DNA from 4 places in the Streptosporangium sp. NPDC050284 genome. Region 2 is predicted to be linked to each of the others. Evidence: predicted binding sites of a transcription regulator. Region 2 holds the regulator's gene; each other region holds the start of a gene.
What was found. Region 2 encodes HrcA, which represses chaperone genes, less so after heat shock. Its sites were predicted from a motif close to TTGGCACTCTCNNNNNGAGAGTGCCAA; they were not measured.

Region 1: a site for HrcA is predicted at 1,150-1,176, ahead of groL (chaperonin GroEL). Genes of this name have one in related genera too.
Region 3: a site for HrcA is predicted at 3,773-3,799, ahead of groES (co-chaperone GroES). Genes of this name have one in related genera too.
Region 4: a site for HrcA is predicted at 2,080-2,106, ahead of ACIBH4_RS06355 (FmdB family zinc ribbon protein). Genes of this name have one in related genera too.

What each region holds. Positions count from the first base shown of each region.
Region 1 covers NZ_JBITIZ010000002.1:730,492-735,660, reverse strand. The annotation lists gene ACIBH4_RS07670 (MoaD/ThiS family protein) at 1-276, shown strand; gene ACIBH4_RS07665 (cold-shock protein) at 635-835, shown strand; gene groL (chaperonin GroEL) at 1,286-2,911, shown strand; gene ACIBH4_RS07655 (YncE family protein) at 3,376-4,428, shown strand; gene ACIBH4_RS07650 (AAA family ATPase) at 4,378-5,169, opposite strand, start outside.
Region 2 covers NZ_JBITIZ010000012.1:116,544-121,712, reverse strand. The annotation lists gene ACIBH4_RS26845 (hypothetical protein) at 1-339, shown strand, start outside; gene ACIBH4_RS26840 (16S rRNA (uracil(1498)-N(3))-methyltransferase) at 463-1,194, opposite strand; gene dnaJ (molecular chaperone DnaJ) at 1,372-2,514, opposite strand; gene hrcA (heat-inducible transcriptional repressor HrcA) at 2,529-3,542, opposite strand; gene ACIBH4_RS26825 (hypothetical protein) at 3,725-4,534, shown strand; gene ACIBH4_RS26820 (DUF3097 domain-containing protein) at 4,592-5,169, shown strand, end outside.
Region 3 covers NZ_JBITIZ010000003.1:300,605-305,773, forward strand. The annotation lists gene ACIBH4_RS08930 (DUF5319 family protein) at 131-508, shown strand; gene ACIBH4_RS08935 (hypothetical protein) at 469-672, opposite strand; gene ACIBH4_RS08940 (sigma-70 family RNA polymerase sigma factor) at 755-1,393, opposite strand; gene groL (chaperonin GroEL) at 1,662-3,281, opposite strand; gene groES (co-chaperone GroES) at 3,372-3,683, opposite strand; gene ACIBH4_RS08955 (class I SAM-dependent methyltransferase) at 3,928-5,094, shown strand.
Region 4 covers NZ_JBITIZ010000002.1:435,188-440,356, reverse strand. The annotation lists gene ACIBH4_RS06365 (RcpC/CpaB family pilus assembly protein) at 1-541, opposite strand, end outside; gene ACIBH4_RS06360 (S-methyl-5'-thioadenosine phosphorylase) at 691-1,503, opposite strand; gene ACIBH4_RS06355 (FmdB family zinc ribbon protein) at 1,683-2,051, opposite strand; gene ACIBH4_RS06350 (potassium/proton antiporter) at 2,224-3,729, opposite strand; gene ACIBH4_RS06345 (5-formyltetrahydrofolate cyclo-ligase) at 3,781-4,410, opposite strand; gene galU (UTP--glucose-1-phosphate uridylyltransferase GalU) at 4,436-5,169, shown strand, end outside.

The DNA of each region.
Region 1 (5,169 bases), on a different contig from region 2:
ATGAGCGTTTCTGTGCGGATTCCGACGATTCTCCGGACTTACACCGATGGCGCCGCCGAGGTGAACGGAGAGGGGGAGACCCTGCGCGATGTTCTGCAGAAGCTCGACGCGGACTTCCCGGGGATCGGTGCCCGGATTCTCGATGAATCGGGAAAGATCCGACGTTTTGTCAATGTCTATGTGGGAGATGAGGATGTCCGTTTTGCCGACAACCTCGACACGGCCACACCCTCGGGCGCTCAGATCTCCATCATCCCGGCGGTGGCCGGAGGCTGACTCCTCCGCCCTGACGCGGCCCTGACCGCCTCGCGTCGCACCGCGTCATCCCCGGCGGCACCCGCGAATCCACGGCACCCGCCCGGCTCCGGCCGGGCGGGTGCCGTGTTTTATGACAGAAGCTCATATTTGTCGCGTGGACGAATAATGTAACCCCTGACTAACTAGTAGTGATGATGAAACTTTCTCCTCGTGATAAAAGCTCTCGTAAAGAGGTAGTTTGGTGCTTGACTCTGTTGCCCGACCGCTTCCCACAGGTATGGTCGGAACGATCGACGTGGCGAAGTCCGCCCCGGAGATTGGGGACTTCGCGAGAGGAATGGGCGTCGTCCTTTAAGACCAGTAAGAGGAGTCGCAAGTGGCGCAGGGCACCGTCAAATGGTTCAACGCGGACAAGGGCTACGGCTTCATCGCGGTAGACGGTGGTAAGGATGTGTTCGTCCATTACTCCGCGATCATGATGGATGGCTACCGCGCCCTGGAGCAGGGACAGCGGGTCGAGTTCGAGATCACCCAGGGGCAGAAGGGCCCCCAGGCGGAATCCGTCCGGGCGGTCTGACGCGGCCGTTTCATGAATTCGCAGGGAGGAGCCGGCGGGTCCCGAGGTGTCGCGGTCCGCTGAACCCCCACCGCCCAGGCCCGGCTCGCCCTCATCCGGCGAGCCGGGCGTTCGTGTCGTTCGGGCATGCGCCGACGACGGCAATGACGCCGGTGATCCCAAAGGCGCCAAAGGCGCCGATGATGACGCATCGCGTACGCCGACGTGACGCGGGATCTTCGCGGACATGACGAGAAGCCGAAGATCGTCCCACGCGCGGCCCAGGTCAACGGGACGCGGCTTGCACTCGTCGGGGTAGAGTGCTAAACAGATTCTTGGCACTCACGCATAGAGAGTGCCAATCCTGGATCGAGGCGATGGGGCCCGCCGAACGGAGTCGTGGGCCCACATGCCGTCGCGGGCGTCGGCTCGGTCCGGTGTAAGCCACCCTTTCTCTGGGAGGTTAGCCGTATGGCAGCCAAGATGATCGCGTTTAACGAGGACGCCCGGCGCGGTCTCGAGCGCGGCATGAACCAGCTCGCGGACGCCGTCAAGGTGACCCTCGGCCCCAAGGGCCGTAACGTCGTGCTGGAGAAGAAGTGGGGCGCCCCCACCATCACCAACGATGGTGTCTCCATCGCCAAGGAGATCGAGCTCGAAGACCCGTGGGAGAAGATCGGGGCCGAGCTCGTCAAGGAGGTCGCGAAGAAGACCGACGACGTCGCGGGTGACGGCACCACCACCGCCACCGTGCTCGCCCAGGCTCTCGTACGCGAGGGTCTTCGCAACGTCGCCGCCGGCGCCAACCCGATGTCCCTGAAGAAGGGCATCGAGGCCGCCGTCGAGCGCGTGTCGGAGGAGCTGTCCAAGCTCGCCAAGGACGTGGAGACGAAGGCGCAGATCGCCTCCACGGCGTCCATCTCCGCGGGCGACCCGCAGATCGGCGAGATGATCGCCGAGGCGATGGACAAGGTCGGCAAGGAAGGCGTCATCACCGTCGAGGAGAGCAACACCTTCGGTCTCGAGCTTGAGCTCACCGAGGGCATGCGCTTCGACAAGGGCCTCACCTCGATGTACTTCGTCACCGACCCGGAGCGTATGGAGGCCGTCCTCGACGACCCGTACATCCTCGTCGTCAACTCCAAGGTGTCCGCCAACAAGGACCTGCTCCCGGTTCTCGACAAGGTCGTGCAGGCCGGCAAGCCGCTGCTGATCATCGCCGAGGACGTCGAGGGCGAGGCCCTGGCCACCCTGGTCGTGAACAAGATCCGTGGCCTGTTCCGCTCGGTCGCGGTCAAGGCGCCCGGCTTCGGTGACCGTCGCAAGGCGATGCTGGGCGACATCGGCATCCTGACCGGTGCCCAGGTCATCAGCGAGGACCTCGGCCTGAAGCTGGAGTCCACCACCCTGGACCAGCTCGGTCGCGCCCGTCAGGTCATCGTCACCAAGGACGAGACCACCATCGTCGACGGCGCCGGTGACGCCGAGCAGATCGCCGGTCGGGTCAACCAGATCCGCGCCGAGATCGACAACACCGACTCCGACTACGACCGCGAGAAGCTCCAGGAGCGTCTGGCCAAGCTGGCCGGCGGCGTGGCCGTCATCAAGGCCGGTGCCGCGACCGAGGTCGAGCTCAAGGAGCGCAAGCACCGCATCGAGGACGCCGTTCGCAACGCGAAGGCGGCCGTCGAGGAGGGCATCGTCCCCGGCGGTGGCGTGGCGCTGCTGCAGGCCGGCGCGAAGGCGTTCGACAAGCTGGAGCTCTTCGGCGACGAGGCCACCGGTGCCGCGATCGTGAAGAAGGCTCTGGAGGAGCCGCTGAAGCAGATCGCGGTGAACGCCGGCCTTGAGGGCGGCGTCGTCGTGGAGAAGGTACGCAACCTTCCCGCGGGTGAGGGCCTCAACGCCGCCACCGGCGAGTACGTCAACCTGTTCGAGACGGGCATCATCGACCCGGCCAAGGTGACGCGTTCCGCGCTGCAGAACGCGGCGTCCATCGCGGCGCTGTTCCTCACCACCGAGGCCGTCATCGCCGAGAAGCCCGAGAAGGCCGGAGCCGCCCCCGCCATGCCCGGCGGCGGCGACATGGACTTCTGAGTCCAGCCGCTTTCGCATAAAAGAGGCGACCCCGAGATCTCGGGGTCGCCTCTTTTATGCGTACTTCCCCGAGGTGATATCAGCCATTGGTCGTCGTACCTCCTTGAGAGGGCCGCCCCGACGGGCGCCGGCGGAGAGGCAGGGAGAGGCGGAGTTCGATCCGGCGGCCCGGAGTGCGGAGTCGCGGGCGAGAAGGGGCCTCGAAAGGGCCGGGCGGGGCCGAGAGGGCGCGATCACCTCCATGCCGTCCGTTCGGCTTCGGTGTCGTCAGGCAATGAGTGGACAAGGCGGGCGAAACGATATTGCAAGCCGGTGTGTCGTTTCCTTAACGCGACGCCGTGCGGTCATAGAACGAAGTGCTTGCTGCGACAACGGGGTTCTTGACGGCACGGCGGAGGATGACGATGTATCACCACCACTGGAAAGCATCTGAGGGCGGGTGGCGGTCGTGTGTCCTTCCCGCCATGGTGGCGCTGGTCGTCGTGGCCGGTCTGATGGCGCCGACGGCCGCGGACGCGGCGGACACGCCGCCGAACAACGTCGTCTACGTGGCCAACTCGCAGTCGGACACCGTGTCGGTGATCGACGCGACGACCAACGACGTGATCGCCGCCATCCCCGTCGGCGAAAACCCCATCGGGGTGGCGGTCGCTCCCGACAACGCGCATGTCTACGTGGCCAATTCGCAGTCGGCCACCGTGTCGGTGATCGACGCGACGACCAGAGAGGTCACCGCGACCATCCCCGTCAGTGGCAACCCCATCGGGATCGACGTCTCCTATGGCGGCACCCGTGTCTATGTGACCGATGTGCGGAAGGACACCGTATCGGTGATCAACACGGCGACCAACAGGGTCATCGCCACCATCCCGGTCGACCGTAACCCGTTCAGAATCACCGCCATTCCCTATCGCCGTGTCTACGTGGCCAACCAGGGCTCCGACACCGTGTCGGTGATCAGCACGTTGACCAACAAGGTCATCGCCACCATCCCGGTCGGTAAGAGCCCGTTCGGAATCAGGTTCGCCCCCAATGGCCTCCACGTCTACGTGGCCAACCAGGGCTCCGACACCGTGTCGGTGATCAGCACGTTGACCAACAAGGTCGTCTCCACGATCCCCGTCGGTAGCTCTCCTTCCAGGGTCGTGGTCTCCGCTGACAACGCCCTTGTCTACGTGACCCTGCTGATCCCGGAGAGCGTGGCGGTGATCGACGCCAAGACCAACAAGGTCATCGACACGATCCCGGTCGAGGGTGCTCATTTCGGGATCACGATCTCCCCGGACGGCACCTGGCTCTATGTGACCAACCTGGATGCGGACAGCGTGTCGGTGATCAGCACCAGGACCAGAAGGGTCGTCGACGTCATCCCGGTCGGCAAGAGTCCTTTCGGGATCAGGGCGGCGAACCTGGTGCCCCGGCCGAGGAGCCGTCCGCACCGCCTGGCGCCGACCGGCCAGACAAGGTCACCCGGAGAGCTGGGTGGGAAGCTCCCGGCCGTGCAGGACGGTGAGTGAGGTGACCGCGCGGGTCAGGACCACGTACAGGCGGGCCAGGCCGCGAGGTTCGGCGTCGACGATGTCCGCAGGCTCGGCCACGATCACGTGGTCGTACTCCAGGCCCTTGGCCAGGGACGCGGGGACGACCAGGAGACGGTGGTCCTCGACCGTGTCGGGACTCAGCACCCGGTGATCCAGGTGGGAGAGGGCCTCGGACGCGGCGCCCGCGAGGGCGTCGGGGACGATGACGCCGATCGACCCCTCGCGGGAGAGGGCCTCCTCCGCGGCGCGGGCGAGCGCCTCGGCGAGGTCGGGTGCCGGACGCACCGACAGGGAGCCCGCGCCGGGGCGCAGTGACCGGGGGGCGGCCAGGTCCGGGGCGACGGAGGGCAGCAGCCTGGCCGCGTAGTCGAGGACCTCGCGCGGCACACGGAAGCCGAGGGTGAGCTCCGTGACGGCGCCGTCCTCGAAGCCGAGATGGGTGAGGACCTCGGTCCAGGAGCGGGCGGACCAGGGCGTGGTGCCCTGCGCGAGGTCGCCCAGCACGGTGGCCGAGCCGGTGCGGCAGCGCCGGCCGAGGGCGCGCAACTGCATCGCCGACAGGTCCTGGGCCTCGTCCACGACCAGGTGGCCCAGCGGGGCGGTCCGCTCGATCATGTCGGCCAGCTCGTCCATCAGCGCGCCGTCGGCCGCCGACCACTTCGCCGAGCGGAAGGACTTGGCAGGCTTCGCCCACAGCAGCAGCGACTGCTCGGAGGC
Region 2 (5,169 bases):
GGCGACCCCGACGCCACCATGCTCCCGCCGACGCCCACACCGTCCAGGAGCGCGGCCTCCAGCACCCGGCCGTCCAGGACCGGCTCCGCGCCGACGCCCCGGCCGGCACCGACGCCGACGCCCACCTGCCCCACTCCCCCCGACAGCCCTGACGTCGAGCCCAGCGGAATCATCAGCAAGTGCGAGGAGATCGAGGCGACCCCGACGCCGTCGCGATCGAGGCCACCGGCCCCCTCGGAGAGCCCGTGCTCGCCCGACGAGTGCGCCCCCTCGGGCGACGTGTCGCCCCCCATGCCGACGGAGGCGAACACTTTGGCTCCGGCCCCCATCCAGAACTAGCGCGGTAACCGGTCACGGCGAGCCCTGACCGGTTCTTTGTCTCACGGCTCCCGAGACCTCACGGCGCGGATCCCCCGGGACCCGTGGCCGCCGTGGGGTCGACCGCGCGCCGGCAGGGGCGCCCTACCAGCGGCCACTGCGCGTCTGGAGCACCGCCGCCGCGACGACCCCGGCCGTCGAGGTGCGCAGCACCGTCGGCCCGAGCAGCGCAGGCACCGCCTTGGCCTCGCGGAACGCGGCGATCTCCTCCGCCGACACCCCGCCCTCGGGTCCGACCACCACGACGATGTCGCCCCCCGCGGGGAGAGGCAGGCCGGACAGCGGAGAGGCGGCCTCCTCGTGCAGCACGACGCCCAACGCCGCCGCCGAAAGCAGGCCGGCCACCTTCGCGGTGGACGCGAGCTCCGTCACCTCCGGCAGGTGAAAGCGGCGCGACTGCTTGCCCGCCTCGCGCGCCGTGGAGCGCCAGCGGGCCAGCGCCTTGGCCGCCCGCTCGCCCTTCCACTGGGTGACGCACCTCGCCGCGGCCCAGGGGACGATCACGTCGACCCCCGCCTCGGTCATCATCTCCACGGCCAGCTCGCCCCGGTCGCCCTTGGGCAGGCCCTGGACCACGACCAGGCGCGGCGACGGCACGGGCACCTCGTGGCGGCGCAGCACCTCGACCCGGAGCGAGTCTCTGCTCGCCTCGGTCACCACACACTCGGCGACGGAGCCCGCCCCGTCGGTCAGGTCGAGCCGCTCACCCGCCCGCAGCCGCCGTACGGCCGCCGCGTGGCGTCCTTCGGGACCGCCGAAGACGAACTCCGGCCTGGCCAGGTCGGCCGGGTCCGCCAGGAAGACCGGAACGGTCATGGGCCGTCTGGGCGGACCGCGCCGAGGTGTCCCCGACAACGTGACCGGGATGAGGCCTCGGGACGGACCCGACGCCCCGGCCGGGAGCCTGCCGCGAAGACACGACCGGGCAGGGTGCGGGCCGGACCGTGACGACGCGACCGGGAGCGGAGCGGAGCGGCGGCCGTTGAACCCTGGTCAGCGGCCATTGAAAGCGTCCCGCAGGCGGGAGAAGAAGCTCTGCTGCCCGGGGGCGAACTTACCGGGCGGGCGCTCCTCACCGCGGAGCCTGGCGAGCTCCTTCAGGAGCGCCTCCTGCTCCGCGTCGAGGCGGGCGGGGGTCTCCACGTTCACATGGATCAGCAGGTCGCCTCGGCCCGTCTCGTTCAGCCGTTGCACGCCCCGCCCGTAGAGGGGAATCGTCTGCCCGGACTGCGTGCCGGGACGGATGTCGAGCTCCTCGGCGCCGTCGAGCGTCTCCATGGTCAGGATGGTGCCGAGCGCGGCCGCGGTCATCGGGATCTGCACGGTGCAGTGCAGGTCGTCGCCGCGCCTCTCGAAGATCTCGTGGGGACGCTCGACGATCTCCAGGAACAGGTCTCCGGGCGGACCCCCGCCCGGGCCGATCTCGCCTTCGCCGGCGAGCTGGATGTGGGTGCCGTCCTCGACGCCGGCCGGGATGCGGACCTTGATGGTCCGCCGGGTGCGGACCCGGCCGTCACCCGAGCACTCCTGGCAGGGGTTGCGGATGATCGATCCGAAGCCGCCGCACTGGGGGCAGGGGCGGGAGGTCATGACCTGGCCGAGGAAGGACCGGGTGACCTGGGACACCTCTCCCCGGCCATGACACATGTCACAGGTGTCGGGGTGGGTGCCGGCCGCGGCCCCTGAGCCCGTGCAGACCTCACAGACCACGGCGGTGTCGACGACCAGCTCGCGGGTGGTGCCGAAGCCCGACTCGCGCAGGTCGAGCTCGACCCTGATGGTCGCGTTGCGCCCGCGGCGGGCACGGGAGCGGGGGCCTCGGCCACCGCCTCCACCGGCCGCGCCGAAGAAGGCGTCCATGATGTCGCTGAACGGGAAGCCGGCGCCGAAGCCTCCGGCGCCCGCACCGCCGCCCGCGGCGAACGGGTCGGCACCCATGTCGTACATCTGCCGCTTGCCGGAGTCGGACAGGACCTCGTAGGCCTGCGTGATCTCCTTGAAGCGCTCCTGAGTCTCAGGATCGGGGTTGACGTCGGGATGCAACTCGCGTGCCAGGCGGCGGTACGCCTTCTTGATCTCTTCCGCACTGGCGTCACGGCGCACCCCGAGGGTGCCGTAGTAGTCGCTCTTAGCCACTTTTCGTTGACCTCTTATGATGCAGCCAGAATCTGGCTGACGTAGCGTGCCACCGCGCGCACCGCGCCCATCGTGACCGGGTAGTCCATTCGCGTCGGGCCCAGCACACCGAGCCGGGCGAGTTGCTTGTCCCCGGAACCGTATCCAGCGGCGACGATGGATGTGCCCTGGAGTCCGGTGTAGGGGTTCTCCGAGCCGATCCGCACGGTCAGCGCGGAAAGGTCCGAGGTCTCACCGAGCAGTCGCATGAGCACGACCTGCTCTTCCAGGGCCTCCAGCACGTCGCGGAGCCCGACGGTGAAGTCGGCTCCCGCGAGGTTGGCGGCCCCGGCAAAAACGATCTTCTCATCATGCCTGTCCACCAGGGACTCAAGCAGTACGGACAGGATAGTGGCCGCGAGCGGCCGATCCTCCGCGGGCAACCGTTCCGGCAGATCGGCGACCCTGTCGGGAACGCTGGTGAGCCCGCATCCGTCGAGGGAGGCGTTGAGCATCGCGCGCAGGTGTGCCACGCGCTGCTCGTCGATGACGTCGGGCACCTCGATCACGCGCTGCTCGACCCTGCCGGTGTTGGTGATCAGCACGAACATCAGCCGGCGCTCGCTCAGCGGCACCAGCTCGACGTGCCTGACCGTCGAGTGGGTCAGCGTCGGATACTGCACCACGGCGACCTGCCGGGTGAGCTGGGCCAGCAGCCGCACCGTCCGCATGACGACGTCGTCGATGTCCACGGCGCCCGCGAGGAAACTCTCGATGGCCTTGCGTTCCGCGCTCGACAGGGGTTTCACCTGCGAGAGCCTGTCGACGAAGAGCCGGTAGCCCTTGTCGGTGGGCACCCGGCCGGCGCTGGTGTGGGGTTGGGCGATGTAGCCCTGCTCCTCCAGCATCGCCATGTCGTTACGGATCGTCGCCGGGGACACCCCCAGGTTGTGCCGGTCCGCGAGAGCCTTCGACCCCACCGGTTCGTTGGTGGACACGTAGTCCTCGACGATGGCGCGGAGCACGGCGAGCTTGCGGTCGTCGACCAACGTGGTCACCTCCCTGCCTGCGTTCAGAGGGAAACACGAGGCTTGGCACTCTGTGTTCCCGAGTGCCAAGTGTACGGCCCCCGCACGGAAGGCGCGATAAGCGAAAGCGGTGAATGATGACGGCAAGCCTTTGTCAAGTCAACTGCTATCGCGATCCAAGCAGTACCCACCACAATTTGCACATGTCCAACGATTTCGGTTCTTATCCGGGCGACGCCTCCCGCGGCCCCGGTCACGGCGGCCCTCAGCAGCCGTATGGCCAGCAGTACGGCCAGCAGCAGCCCGGCCAGCAGTACGGCCAGCAGCCGTCCGGCCAGCAGTACGGCCAGCAGTACGGCCAGCAGCCCCCCTCGTACGGTTACGCGCCTCCCGGTTACGGCGCCCCGCAGGGACCACCGCCCAGCGGAAAGATCAAGCCTGGTATCGGGTGGATCGTCGGAGTCTGGCTGCTCGCCCTGGTCAGCATCATCGTCGGCATCGGCGGCTTCGCCGGTGGCATCCTCGGCGCGGTCACCGACGCGGCCCCGACGCGGACGTTCGCCCCCGGCGAGACCGCGACGGTCGCGCTCGACCCGGCGGACAAGCCGGCGATCTACGTCGCCACCGGCGGGCCCACCAAGTTCGAGTGCACGCTCACCGGCGGTACGAGCACGCCTCGCCTGCAGAAGCCGGACGTCCAGCAGACCGTCGCGGGATCCGACGGCGTCACCTGGGAGATGGGCCTGCGGGTCGGCGTGGACCAGGCGGGCGACTACCAGGTCCAGTGCTCCGCCGACCCCGCCGACGGCACGACCTTCGGCGTGGGCAGGGAGTTGTCCGCCGACTCGCTGGTGGGCGGGGTGGCCGCCCTGTTCTTGATCCCCGGCATCGGGATCCTGCTCGCCATCGTCGTGACGATCGTCGTGCTGGTGAAGCGGAGCGGTGCCCGCAAGCGCCAGGCCGCCGCATCGTCGATGGGACAGTGGGGACAGCCGGGACCCTACGGCAGGTGACCCCGGTGTTTGCTAGCGTCCCACCTGATCCCCGGCGAGAGAGGGTGGCGGTCGGTGATGTACGAGCGTGACGTTCTGGCGGGAGACTGGCGGCGCCCGCGCAGGGGGACGATCCCCCAGGTGCCCGCGGAGCCCGACCTGGTCGTCGAGGACGCCGACGGCGGCTTCTGCGGCGCCGTGGTGGCCTGCGACAAAGAGTCCGTCACCCTGGAGGACCGCTTCGGGCGGCGGCGGGTCTTCCCGCTGGAGCCGGCGGCCTTCCTTCTGGAGGGCAAGGTCGTGACGCTCGTACGGCCCGCCGCCGCGCCGCGCGGCCCGAGGCGGAGCGCGTCGGGTTCCATCGCGGTCGAGGGCCTGCGGGCCCAGGTCGCGAAGGAGAGCCGGATCTACGTGGAGGGCGTGCACGACGCCGCGCTCGTGGAAAAGGTCTGGGGGCACGACCTGCGGGTCGAGGGCGTGGTCGTGGAGTATCTGGAGGGGGTCGACCACCTGCCCTCGATCGTCGAGGAGTTCGGCCCGGGGCCGGGGCGACGGCTGGGTGTGCTCGTCGACCACCTCGTCCCCGGTTCCAAGGAGAGCCGGATCGCCGCGCGGATCTCCTCACCGCACGTACTGATCGTCGGGCACCCGTTCGT
Region 3 (5,169 bases), on a different contig from region 2:
CCCCTGCCGCCTGGACCTTCGCCCCTACCGCCGGGGCCTTCGGCGTCTCCAAGTTGCCCGCACTGTCCTGAAGCGTCCTACTCATACAGTTCGGAACCCGTCTGTCACATCCAGGCCATAAGGTGGGATCGTGCTCGACGATGTCCCTCGCGACCCATTCGCGGATGACCCCGACGACCCGGCGGCGGCGCTGGGCGATGTCGACGATCCCGAGCCCCTGACGACGGACGAGCGCGACGAGGCCATGACCGACCTCGCCGACGTGGAGGTCTTCCGTTCGCTGCTGGAGCCTCAGGGCGTGCTCGGCCTGGTGCTCGATTGTCCCGAATGCGGAGAGCAGCACTACTTCGACTGGGAGCTGCTGCGCGGCAACCTGCGCCAGATGATCGAGAACGGCCAGCCCCAGGTGCACGAGCCCGCCTACCAGCCCAACCCCACCGACTACGTGAGCTGGGAATACGCCCGTGGCTACGTGGACGGCGTGATCGACACCGAAGAACACCGCTGATCCACGTCGTCGATCAGGGCCGCCAGCAGCGCGACCGCGACGTCCGAGGTGGAGACGGACGTCCTGCCCGAGAGCGCTTCCACGAGCTCGTCGGTCTCGGCTACCGCCGGGTCCTCGTCCGGCCCGTATCTACGAACCGGACGGCGCGGGTGAACCGTTGTCATGATCGTTCTCGCTCCGGGTCGTCGCGATCCCCGTCCCGCGGCTCGGGCTTCCGCTCGCGCCCCCTCTTCGACGGCTCCGCGGTCAAGCTATCGACTCCAGCTCCGCCATCGCTCGCAACCGGGCGAGCGCCCTGTGCTGGGCCACACGAACCGCACCTGGTGACATGCCGAGTACATTACCGGTCTCCTCGGCGGAAAGACCCGACACCACTCGAAGCATGAGCAGCTCGCGTTGGTTGTCGGGCAGCCTGGACAGCAGACGGCGGGCGTGTTCGGCCTCGATGTAACGCACCACCGTCTCCTCGGGCCCCGGCCCCTCGTCGGGCCCGTCCGGAAGGTCCTGGGTGGGCACGGCGGATCGCACGGAGCTGCGCAGCGCGTCGGCCACCTTGTGAGACGCGATACCGAAGACGAAGGACGCGAACGGGCGTCCCATGTCACGGTATCGGGGCAGCGCGGACAGCACCGCTATGCATACTTCCTGGGCCACGTCGTCCGCGATGTGATACTGGCCGGAAACCCGGCCCAGACGACCACGGCAATATCGGACGACCATCGGCCGCAGTTGCGCGATCAGAGATTCGATCGCGGTGCGATCCCCCTGAACGGCGAGGCTTGTCAGATCCTTGAGATCATCCCTGTGGGCGACCCCATCAGACCTCGTCGCAAGCCTCACCCCATTTTTGGCGTCGGCGACGCATCCCTCGGTCACGTTAGGCATGATGCCCGCCCTGATAGTGACTATCGTCATCGCAAACGGCTACGGATTGGTCACATTGAGGCGGAGTAACGGGGCGTAATCAAACGGTGACGGCAACGACTACAGAATGTGCAAATATTTCATTCGATTGCCAAATATGTCGTCTATTCGCTAGAACCGCGTTTGGTCTTCCGCCCGACATGACGCTTGAGATCGTTTTCGGTTTACCGCGAAACGCGAACGGCTCGCGCCTCCTTCGAGACGCGAGCCGTGCGGAACCGCTGAGGAATCAGTGACCGTGACCGTGGCCGTGCCCCTGGCCGGCGGCCGGAGCCTCCTCCTCGGGCTTGTCCACCACGAGGGCCTCGGTCGTCAGCAGCATGCCGGCGATGGAGGCGGCGTTCTGGACGGCCGAGCGGGTGACCTTGACCGGGTCGATGACGCCCTGGGCGATCAGGTCGCCGTACTCGCCGGTGGCGGCGTTGAAGCCCTGGCCGACGGACAGCTCGGTGACCTTCGCCGTCACGACGTAGCCCTCAAGGCCGGCGTTCTCCGCGATCCAGCGGGCCGGCTCGACGAGAGCCTTGCGGACGATGGAGACACCGGTCGCCTCGTCACCGGTCAGGCCCAGGTCGTCGAGGACCTTGGAGACGTGGATGAGCGCGGAGCCACCGCCGGAGACGATGCCCTCCTCGATCGCCGCACGCGTCGCCGAGATGGCGTCCTCCAGGCGGTGCTTCTTCTCCTTCAGCTCCACCTCGGTGGCCGCGCCGACCTTGAGCACGCAGACGCCGCCGGAGAGCTTGGCGAGGCGCTCCTGGAGCTTCTCGCGGTCCCAGTCGGAGTCGGACTGCTCGATGGCGAGCTTGATCTCCTTGACGCGGTCGGCGATCGCCGCGGCCTCACCGGCACCGTCGACGACGGTGGTGGAGTCCTTGGTGATGACGACGCGCCGGGCGGTGCCCAGCACCTCCAGGCCGACGTGCTCCAGCTTGAGGCCGATCTCCTCGCTGACGACCTGACCACCGGTGAGGATGGCGATGTCCTGCAGCATGGCCTTGCGGCGGTCGCCGAAGCCCGGCGCCTTGACGGCGACGGAGGTGAAGGTGCCACGGATCTTGTTCGTGACGAGAACCGCGAGGGCCTCGCCCTCGACGTCCTCGGCGATGACCAGCAGGGCCTTCTTCGTCTGCGCGATCTTCTCGAGCAGCGGCAGGAAGTCCGCGACAGAGGCGATCTTGCCCTGGGTGATCAGGATGTAGGGGTCCTCCAGGATCGCCTCCATGCGCTCCTGGTCGGTCACCATGTAGGGCGACAGGTAACCCTTGTCGAACTGGAGACCCTCGGTGAACTCGAGCTCCAGGCCCATGCTGTTGGACTCTTCAACGGTGATGACACCGTCCTTGCCCACCTTGTCGAACGCCTCGGCGATCAGCTCACCGATCTTGGCGTCCTGCGCGGAGATCGTCGCCACATTCGCGATCTCCTTCTTGTCCTCGACCGGGCGGGCCGACTCGATCAGCCGGTCGCTCACGGTCCTGGCCGCGATGTCGATGCCGCGCTTGAGGGAGAGCGGCTGCGCTCCGGCGGCCACGTTGCGCAGACCCTCGCGGACCATGGCCTGGGCCAGGACCGTCGCGGTGGTGGTGCCGTCACCGGCGACGTCGTTGGTCTTGGTCGCCACTTCCTTGGCCAGCTGGGCGCCCAGGTTCTCGTACGGCGTCTCCAGCTCGACCTCGCGGGCGATGGTGACACCGTCGTTGGTGATGGTGGGCGCACCGAACTTCTTGTCGATGACGACGTTGCGGCCGCGCGGGCCCAGCGTCACCTTGACCGCGTCCGCGAGAGCGTTCACGCCGCGCTCGAGAGCTCGGCGCGCGTCCTCCTCGAACGACAGGGTCTTCGGCATGACAATCCTCTCTATAAGTACGTCGGCGCATCAAAGCCCCGGGCGCTCATGCGACCCGGGGCTCGATACGTCATCTTTGTGAAGCGAGAACTACTTCTCGATGATGGCGAGCACGTCACGGGCGGAGAGCACGAGATACTCCTCGCCGTTGTACTTCACCTCGGTGCCGCCGTACTTGCTGTAGAGGACCACGTCGCCCTCCTTGACGTCGAGCGGAATCCGCTTCTCGCCCTCGTCGTCCCAGTTGCCGGGACCCACCGCGAGGACCTTGCCCTCCTGCGGCTTCTCCTTGGCGGTGTCCGGGATGACCAGACCGGAAGCGGTGGTCTGCTCGGCCTCAAGCGGCTGGACCACAATGCGGTCGCCGAGCGGCTTAACGGGAACCTTGGTGGCGGTCGTCACGTCGGACCTCCCCTTCAGATATGAATGATCTAGAAGAGGCGACCAGCGGTCTGCCGTCGCGGGTGTCAGACCTGCCTCGTCGCATGTATTTGGCACTCTCACCGGGAGAGTGCCAATACGGAACAGTATGCAAGGTGGCCTTGACAGTCAACACGAAGCACCCCTTCTCCGCTTCACGCGAACGTCAAACCAGGTGGAAGCCCTTCGGCGAAGCCCTACGGTCAAGGCGGTAGCGTCGGCTGATGTGAATCTCGACGCATTCCGGGAACTCCTCACCCAGCGCGGCCAGGAGGCCCTGGGCGCCGCGGCCGAGACCGCCGCCGACGACCCGATGACGGCGGTGACGAGGTTAAGGAAGATCTACGACGCGGACCTGACCTCCGCGGCGCTCACCCAGGCGACGCTCAGGCTGCGCGCGCGGGAGAAGTTCGGCGCCGACGCCGATCTCATGTACTTCACCCGGACCGGCCTGGAGCAGGCCACCCGCCGCGAGGTCGCCGACCACAGGGCGCGGCGCCTCCCCGCCGGCTCGCGGGTCGCCGACGTCTGCTGCGGCATCGGCGGCGACCTCCTCGCCCTGGCCAGGGCCGGGTGCTCCGTCGAGGCCGTCGACGCCGACCCGCTCACCGCCGCGATCGCCCAGGCCAACGCCGATGCCCTGGGCTTCGGCGACCGGGTCTCGGTCCGCGCCGCCGACGCCTCCACCCTGGACCCGGCCGCCTTCGACGTCCTGTTCGCCGACCCCGCGCGCCGCGGCGCGCGGGGTCGGACCTTCGACCCGATGGGGTACTCACCGCCCTGGCCCGCCGTGCTGGAGATGGTGGCCGGAGCCGAGGCGGCCTGCCTGAAGGTCGCCCCCGGGATCCCGTACGAGTTCGTCCCCGAGGGCGCGGAGGCCGAGTGGGTCTCGTACAGGGGCGACGTCAAGGAGGCCGTGATCTGGTGCGGTGCGCTGGCGGGCGAGACGGCGCGCAGGGCCACGATCCTGCCGTCGGGGGCCACGATGACACCCGACCCCGCCCTCGGTGATCCCGCCACCGGCCCCGCCGGGCGCTACATCTACGAGCCCGACGGCGCGGCGATCCGCGCCCACCTGGTCGCGGAGATCGCCGCGTCGGTCGGCGGGCATCTGCTCGACCCGCAGATCGCCTACATCACCGGTGACACCGCGACGCCGACGCCGTGGGCGTCGCGGTACGAGGTCCACGAGACGCTGCCGTTCTCGCTCAAGCGGCTGCGGGCGGCTCTCCGCGAGCGCGGCGCCGGCAATGTGACGATCAAGAAGCGTGGCTCCGCGGTGGACGTCGACCGCCTCAGGAAAGACCTCCGACTTTCCGGCGGGGAATCCGCGGTGGTCATTCTCACCCGAATCGGTGACCGGCCGTTCGCCTTCCTGTGCACCCCCGACTGACCGACGGATCATCACCATCTGACCAGCCAAAATAGTCAATTCTTCCAGCCAACCGGCAATTCCTTTCTTTTATTC
Region 4 (5,169 bases), on a different contig from region 2:
TGGCCTGGGCCGGCGTGGTGGCCAGCACGACGAGCGCGCCCCGCTCCGACTCCCCGGCCGGGGTGGCGAGGACCGTGACGTCCTCGGCCACGACGGTCGCCGGGGCGGTGCCCTCCCACGCCGAGGTCGCGGCGAGCACGTCCACCACGTCACCCGGCGAGAGCAGGCGCGCGGTCTCGGGGTCGGCGACCCGTACGGGGGTGGCGACCGTTCCCCGGCCGTGGGCGGTCAGCAGGCCGGGGCCGAGCAGGCGGACGTCCGTCAGCGGCTCTCCTCTCCTCGCGGGACCCGTCAGGACCTTTCCCGCGAACGGCGTGCCGGGCCTCAGGACGCCGTCGGGGACCGTACCGGGTCTCAGTGGAGCCGGTATCAGGTCGGCCGCCCCCAGCACGCCTCCGGACAGATCCCTCGCGGCGACCAGGACGGTCACCGAGGCGGTGTCCTGGCGCAGCGCGAGGATGGCGCAGCCCATCGCCGAAGCGGCGACGACGGTCGCGATGAGACGGTGACGACGGCCGAGGAAGCGGCGCAGAGCGCGCATGGCTGACTCCAGGAGTGGGGAGTCGGGCGGCGCGGTGCCCGCGATGGGTGGGATCGCTCCGCGAAGTGGCGGAGTGGCGGTGGACCAAGGCCAGGCCGCTGCGGCCCGGCGCGACTACGGCCCGGCCGCCACGGCACAGCACGGCACGGTCAGCCGGGGAGCTCGAAGGGGAGCTTGAGGCCGTCCAGGACGTTGGGGCAGGGGCAGGTGCGTTTTTCCGGGAGGGCGGCCACGACGTCGCCGATGAGGGAGCGCATGCGGCCGACATTGGTGGCGAAGAAGGAGAGGACCTCCTCGTGGGTGACCCCCTCACCCGCCTCCACTCCGGCGTCGTGGTCGGTGACGAGGGAGAGCGTGGTGTAGCAGAGGGCGAGCTCGCGGGCGAGGATCGCCTCGGGGAAGCCGGTCATGCCGACGATCGACCAGCCGTTGCCGCTGAACCAGCGGGACTCGGCGCGGGTCGAGAAGCGCGGACCCTCGATGACGACGAGGGTGCCGCCGTCGACGGTCTCCCAGCCCTCGGCGGAACGCGCGGTGGAGATGGCCGCCGCACGGCCCAGAGGACAGTAGGGGTCGGCGAAGGAGACGTGGACGACACCGCCCTCGTCGTAGTAGGTCTGCGGGCGGCCGATGGTGCGGTCGACGAGCTGGTCGGGCACGACCAGGGCGCCGGGACCGATCTCGGTACGCAGGGAGCCGACCGCGCTGGGGGCGAGAACCTGGCGGACGCCGAGGGAACGCAGCGCCCACAGGTTCGCCCGGTAGGGGATGCGGTGAGGTGGGAAGCGGTGGTCGCGACCGTGGCGGGGCACGAAGGCGACCGAACGCCCTCCGATGCGGCCGACGGTGACGACGTCGCTGGGCGGGCCGTACGGCGTGGTGATCTCGACTTCTGTGGCGTCGTCGAGCAGGGAGTAGAAACCAGAGCCGCCGATGACCCCGATGTCCGCGCGAGTGACCATGAAGCTGAGGCTAGCGCCACGAACCGACCCCTGAGGACCCCCGATGACGGCCTGTGGATAACCGAGTTCGCCGGGTAATCATCGGGGGTTGAAGAGGCTGAGGGGGTTGAGGGCGGGGAGGGGGTGAAAGGGCTGGGGACGGGGGCAAGAGGGCTGGGGAACGGCTCCGGGCGGGTGGCTCAGGAAGCCGCCGCGGCCGTGCTGCTCGCGGCCTTGGCGGGCTTGGAGTCCGACGAGGTCGAGGAGCTCGAAGAAGACGAGGACGACGAGTCGGACGAGCTCGACGAGTCGGAGGACTTCGAGGAGCCCGAGTCCGAGGAGCCCGAAGCGCTCGACGAGCCGTTCGCGGAGGCCACGGTGCTCGACGACGACGATCGGCTGTCGGTCCGGTAGAAGCCGGAGCCCTTGAAGACGATGCCGACCGCGGAGAACACCTTGCGCAGGTCGCCCGCGCAGCTCGGGCACTCGGTGAGAGCATCGTCGGAGAACTTCTGGACGATTTCGAACTGGTGGTTACAGGCAGTGCAGGCGTACTGGTAGGTGGGCACGCTCTCCTCCTCGTGTGATCCGCGCCGATTGGCACTCTAGTGGCGCGACTGCTAATGGTATGCAGCTGACAAGCTTAAACGCGAGCCGGAGTCCTCGCATTCCGTAGCCCGATTCCCATCAGATGTGACCGAATTCGAGGCGAACCCCCTGGTCAACAGGTCTATCGGGGTATCAAGTTCCCTGTTCGCCGTACCATCCGGCGAGCTTGCCCCTGCGGCTGATCGCCCGCATCCGGCGCTCGACCACGTCCCGGCAGGCGGCCGTGGCCACGACGAGGAGCTGATCGTCGACCCTGATCCTCGTGGAGTCGGCGGGGACGAACGAACGGCCTTCCCGCACGATCAACGTCACCTGGGCGTCCCTGGGCAGCCGCAGCTCGAAGATCTCCACGCCGTGCAGCTTGGACGTCGGCGGCACCTTGACCTGGAGCAGGTCGGCGTTGAGCTCCTCCAGCGGCGCCGACTCGACCTCCAGGTCACGGGCCTCCTCCGGCCTGGTCAGCTTGAGGAGTTTCGCCACGAACGGCAGCGTCGGCCCCTGCAGCAGGGTGTAGACGATGACGATCACGAAGACCTCGTTGAACATGAACTTGGCGGTGCCCTCGGGAACGGAGTCGGCCGCCCACGGGATGGTCGCGAGCACGATGGGCACCGCGCCGCGCAGCCCGGCCCACGACAGGAACGCCTGTTCCCGCCAGCCCAGCCGGTCGATGCGGAGCAGCCGGGTCAGCAGCGAGGAGACGATGATCGACGCGGGGCGGGCCACCGCGACCAGGATCAGCCCGGCCACCAGGCCGGGCACGATCGAGGACGGCATCTCGGAAGGGCTGGCCAGCATCCCGAGCATCACGAACAGGCCGATCTGCGCGAGCCAGGCCACGCCCTCGGCGAAGCCCCGCGAGGCCGCGCGGTGCGGCATCTGCGAGTTGCCCATGACCAGCGTCGCGAGGTAGATCGCGAGGAAGCCGCTGCCGTGGAGCAGCACGGCTCCCGCGTAGGCGACGAACGCGAGCGCGAGCACCGCGATGGGGTACAAGCCGGAGATGGGCAGCGCGATGCGGCGCAGCGCGTACGCGCCGAGCGGGGCGACCGCGAGGCCGACGGCGGCGCCCACCGCCAGCTCGAAGAGCACGTCGACCAGCGCCACCCCCAGGCTGGGAGAGGCGGCGGTGCTCAGCAGCATGACGGCGATCACCGTGGGGGCGTCGTTGAAGCCGGACTCGGCCTCCAGGATGCCCGCGAGGCGCGGCGGCAGGGGCAGGCGGCGCAGTACGGAGAAGACGGCGGCGGCGTCGGTGGAGGCGAGGATCGCGCCGAGCAGGAACGCGGTCCGCCAGTCCATGTCGAGGATGAGGTGCACCGGGACCGCGACGGCCGCGATGCTCACCCCCACGCCGACGGTGGCGAGCACCAGGGAGGTGGGGATGGCCTCTTTGACGTGGCTCCAGGTGGTGGTCAGGCCGCCCTCGGCCAGGATGATCGCGAGCGCGATCATGCCTATCTGCTGCGCGAGCTGCGGGTCCTCGAACTGTAACCCGAACCCGGTCTCGCCGACGATCAGCCCGAAGCCGAGGAAGATGAGGAGGCTGGGCAGTCCGCTCCGATGGGCGACGCGCACCGCGACGATGGCCGCGATGACGATCCCGGCACCGAGAAGCAGCCAGACGTCCAGTCCCATCTGGCCCCCTCTCTCACTCCGGGGACCATTGTGTCGTATTCGAAAAGGCCGTCACGCCCTTGCGGCGGCGGTCCTGAAGATCCCCGAGGGGGTCGCGGCGTAGCGGACCGGGACGTCGTGGGGCTCGGCGGGCACACCCTCGAAAGCGCCGTCGAGAGCATCGTCGAAACCACTGTCGCGAGCGCCGCCGAGCAGCTCGCCCTCGTGGAGCAGCGCCACCGTCGGCACGTTCGGGCCGACCCTGGCCAGTGTCCGGTCGTAGGAGCCCCCGCCCCTGCCCAGCCGTACGCCGGTGGAGACGTCCACCGCGAGCGCGGGCACGATCACCAGGGCCGCGGTCCTGACGGCGTCGACCCCGCGCCTGGTGTCGACCGGTTCCATGATCCCGAAACGGCCGGGGGCGAGGGTGTCCGGGCCGTCGTACACCGCCCAGTCGAGATCGTCGTCGTCGCGGAGCACGGGCAGGATCACGGTCGCGCCGTGTTTCCACAGGGCGAAGACGAGCCCGTGCGTCGCGGGTTCGGTCCCGATCGACCAGTAGCACGCGACCAGCCCGGCCATCTGGACCCAGGGACGGTCCAGCAGGGACTCCCTGATCTGGACGGAGGCCGCATGCCGCTGCTCGTCGGACATCGAGGCGCGTGCCCCCTCGATTGTGGTACGCAGCGTCTGCTTGTCCACAGGTCCCTCCACTATGGTTTTGGTTATGGCCGACTTCGAAGCTGTGACGAAAGCCGTCGTTCCCGCAGCGGGTATGGGCACCCGTTTTCTCCCGGCGACCAAGGCGACGCCCAAGGAGATGCTGCCCATCGTCGACAAGCCCGCGATCCAGTATGTCGTCGAGGAGGCGGTCTCCGCCGGACTGCTCGACGTCCTCATGGTCACCGGGAAGAACAAGCGTTCCATCGAGGATCACTTCGACCGGGCCCACGAGCTCGAGGAGATCCTGGAGGCCAAGGGAGACGACGAGCGACTCTCCCAGGTGAGAGAGCCCGCCGACCTGGCCATCCTCCACTACGTACGGCAGGGCAAGCCACGCGGCCTCGGCCACGCGGTCCTGTGCGCCAAGCAGCACGTGGGGAACCACCCCTTCGCCTGCCTGCTCGGCGACGACCTCATCGACCCCCGAGACGAGCTCCTCAAGCGCATGATCGAGGTGCGTGGCACGTACGGCGGCAGCGTGATCGCCCTCATGGAGGTCCCCCAGGAGCAGGCCTCCCTGTACGGCTGCGCGGCCATCGAACCCACCGGCGAGGACGACGTGGTCAGGGTGACCGACCTGGTGGAGAAGCCCCCGGCGGACGAGGCACCGTCCAACTGGGCCATCATCGGCCGGTACGTGATCGACCCGGCCGTCTTCGAGGTCCTGGAGAACACCCCGCCGGGACGCGGCAACGAGATCCAGCTCACCGACGCCCTGCGGACCCTCGCCGGGCGCGG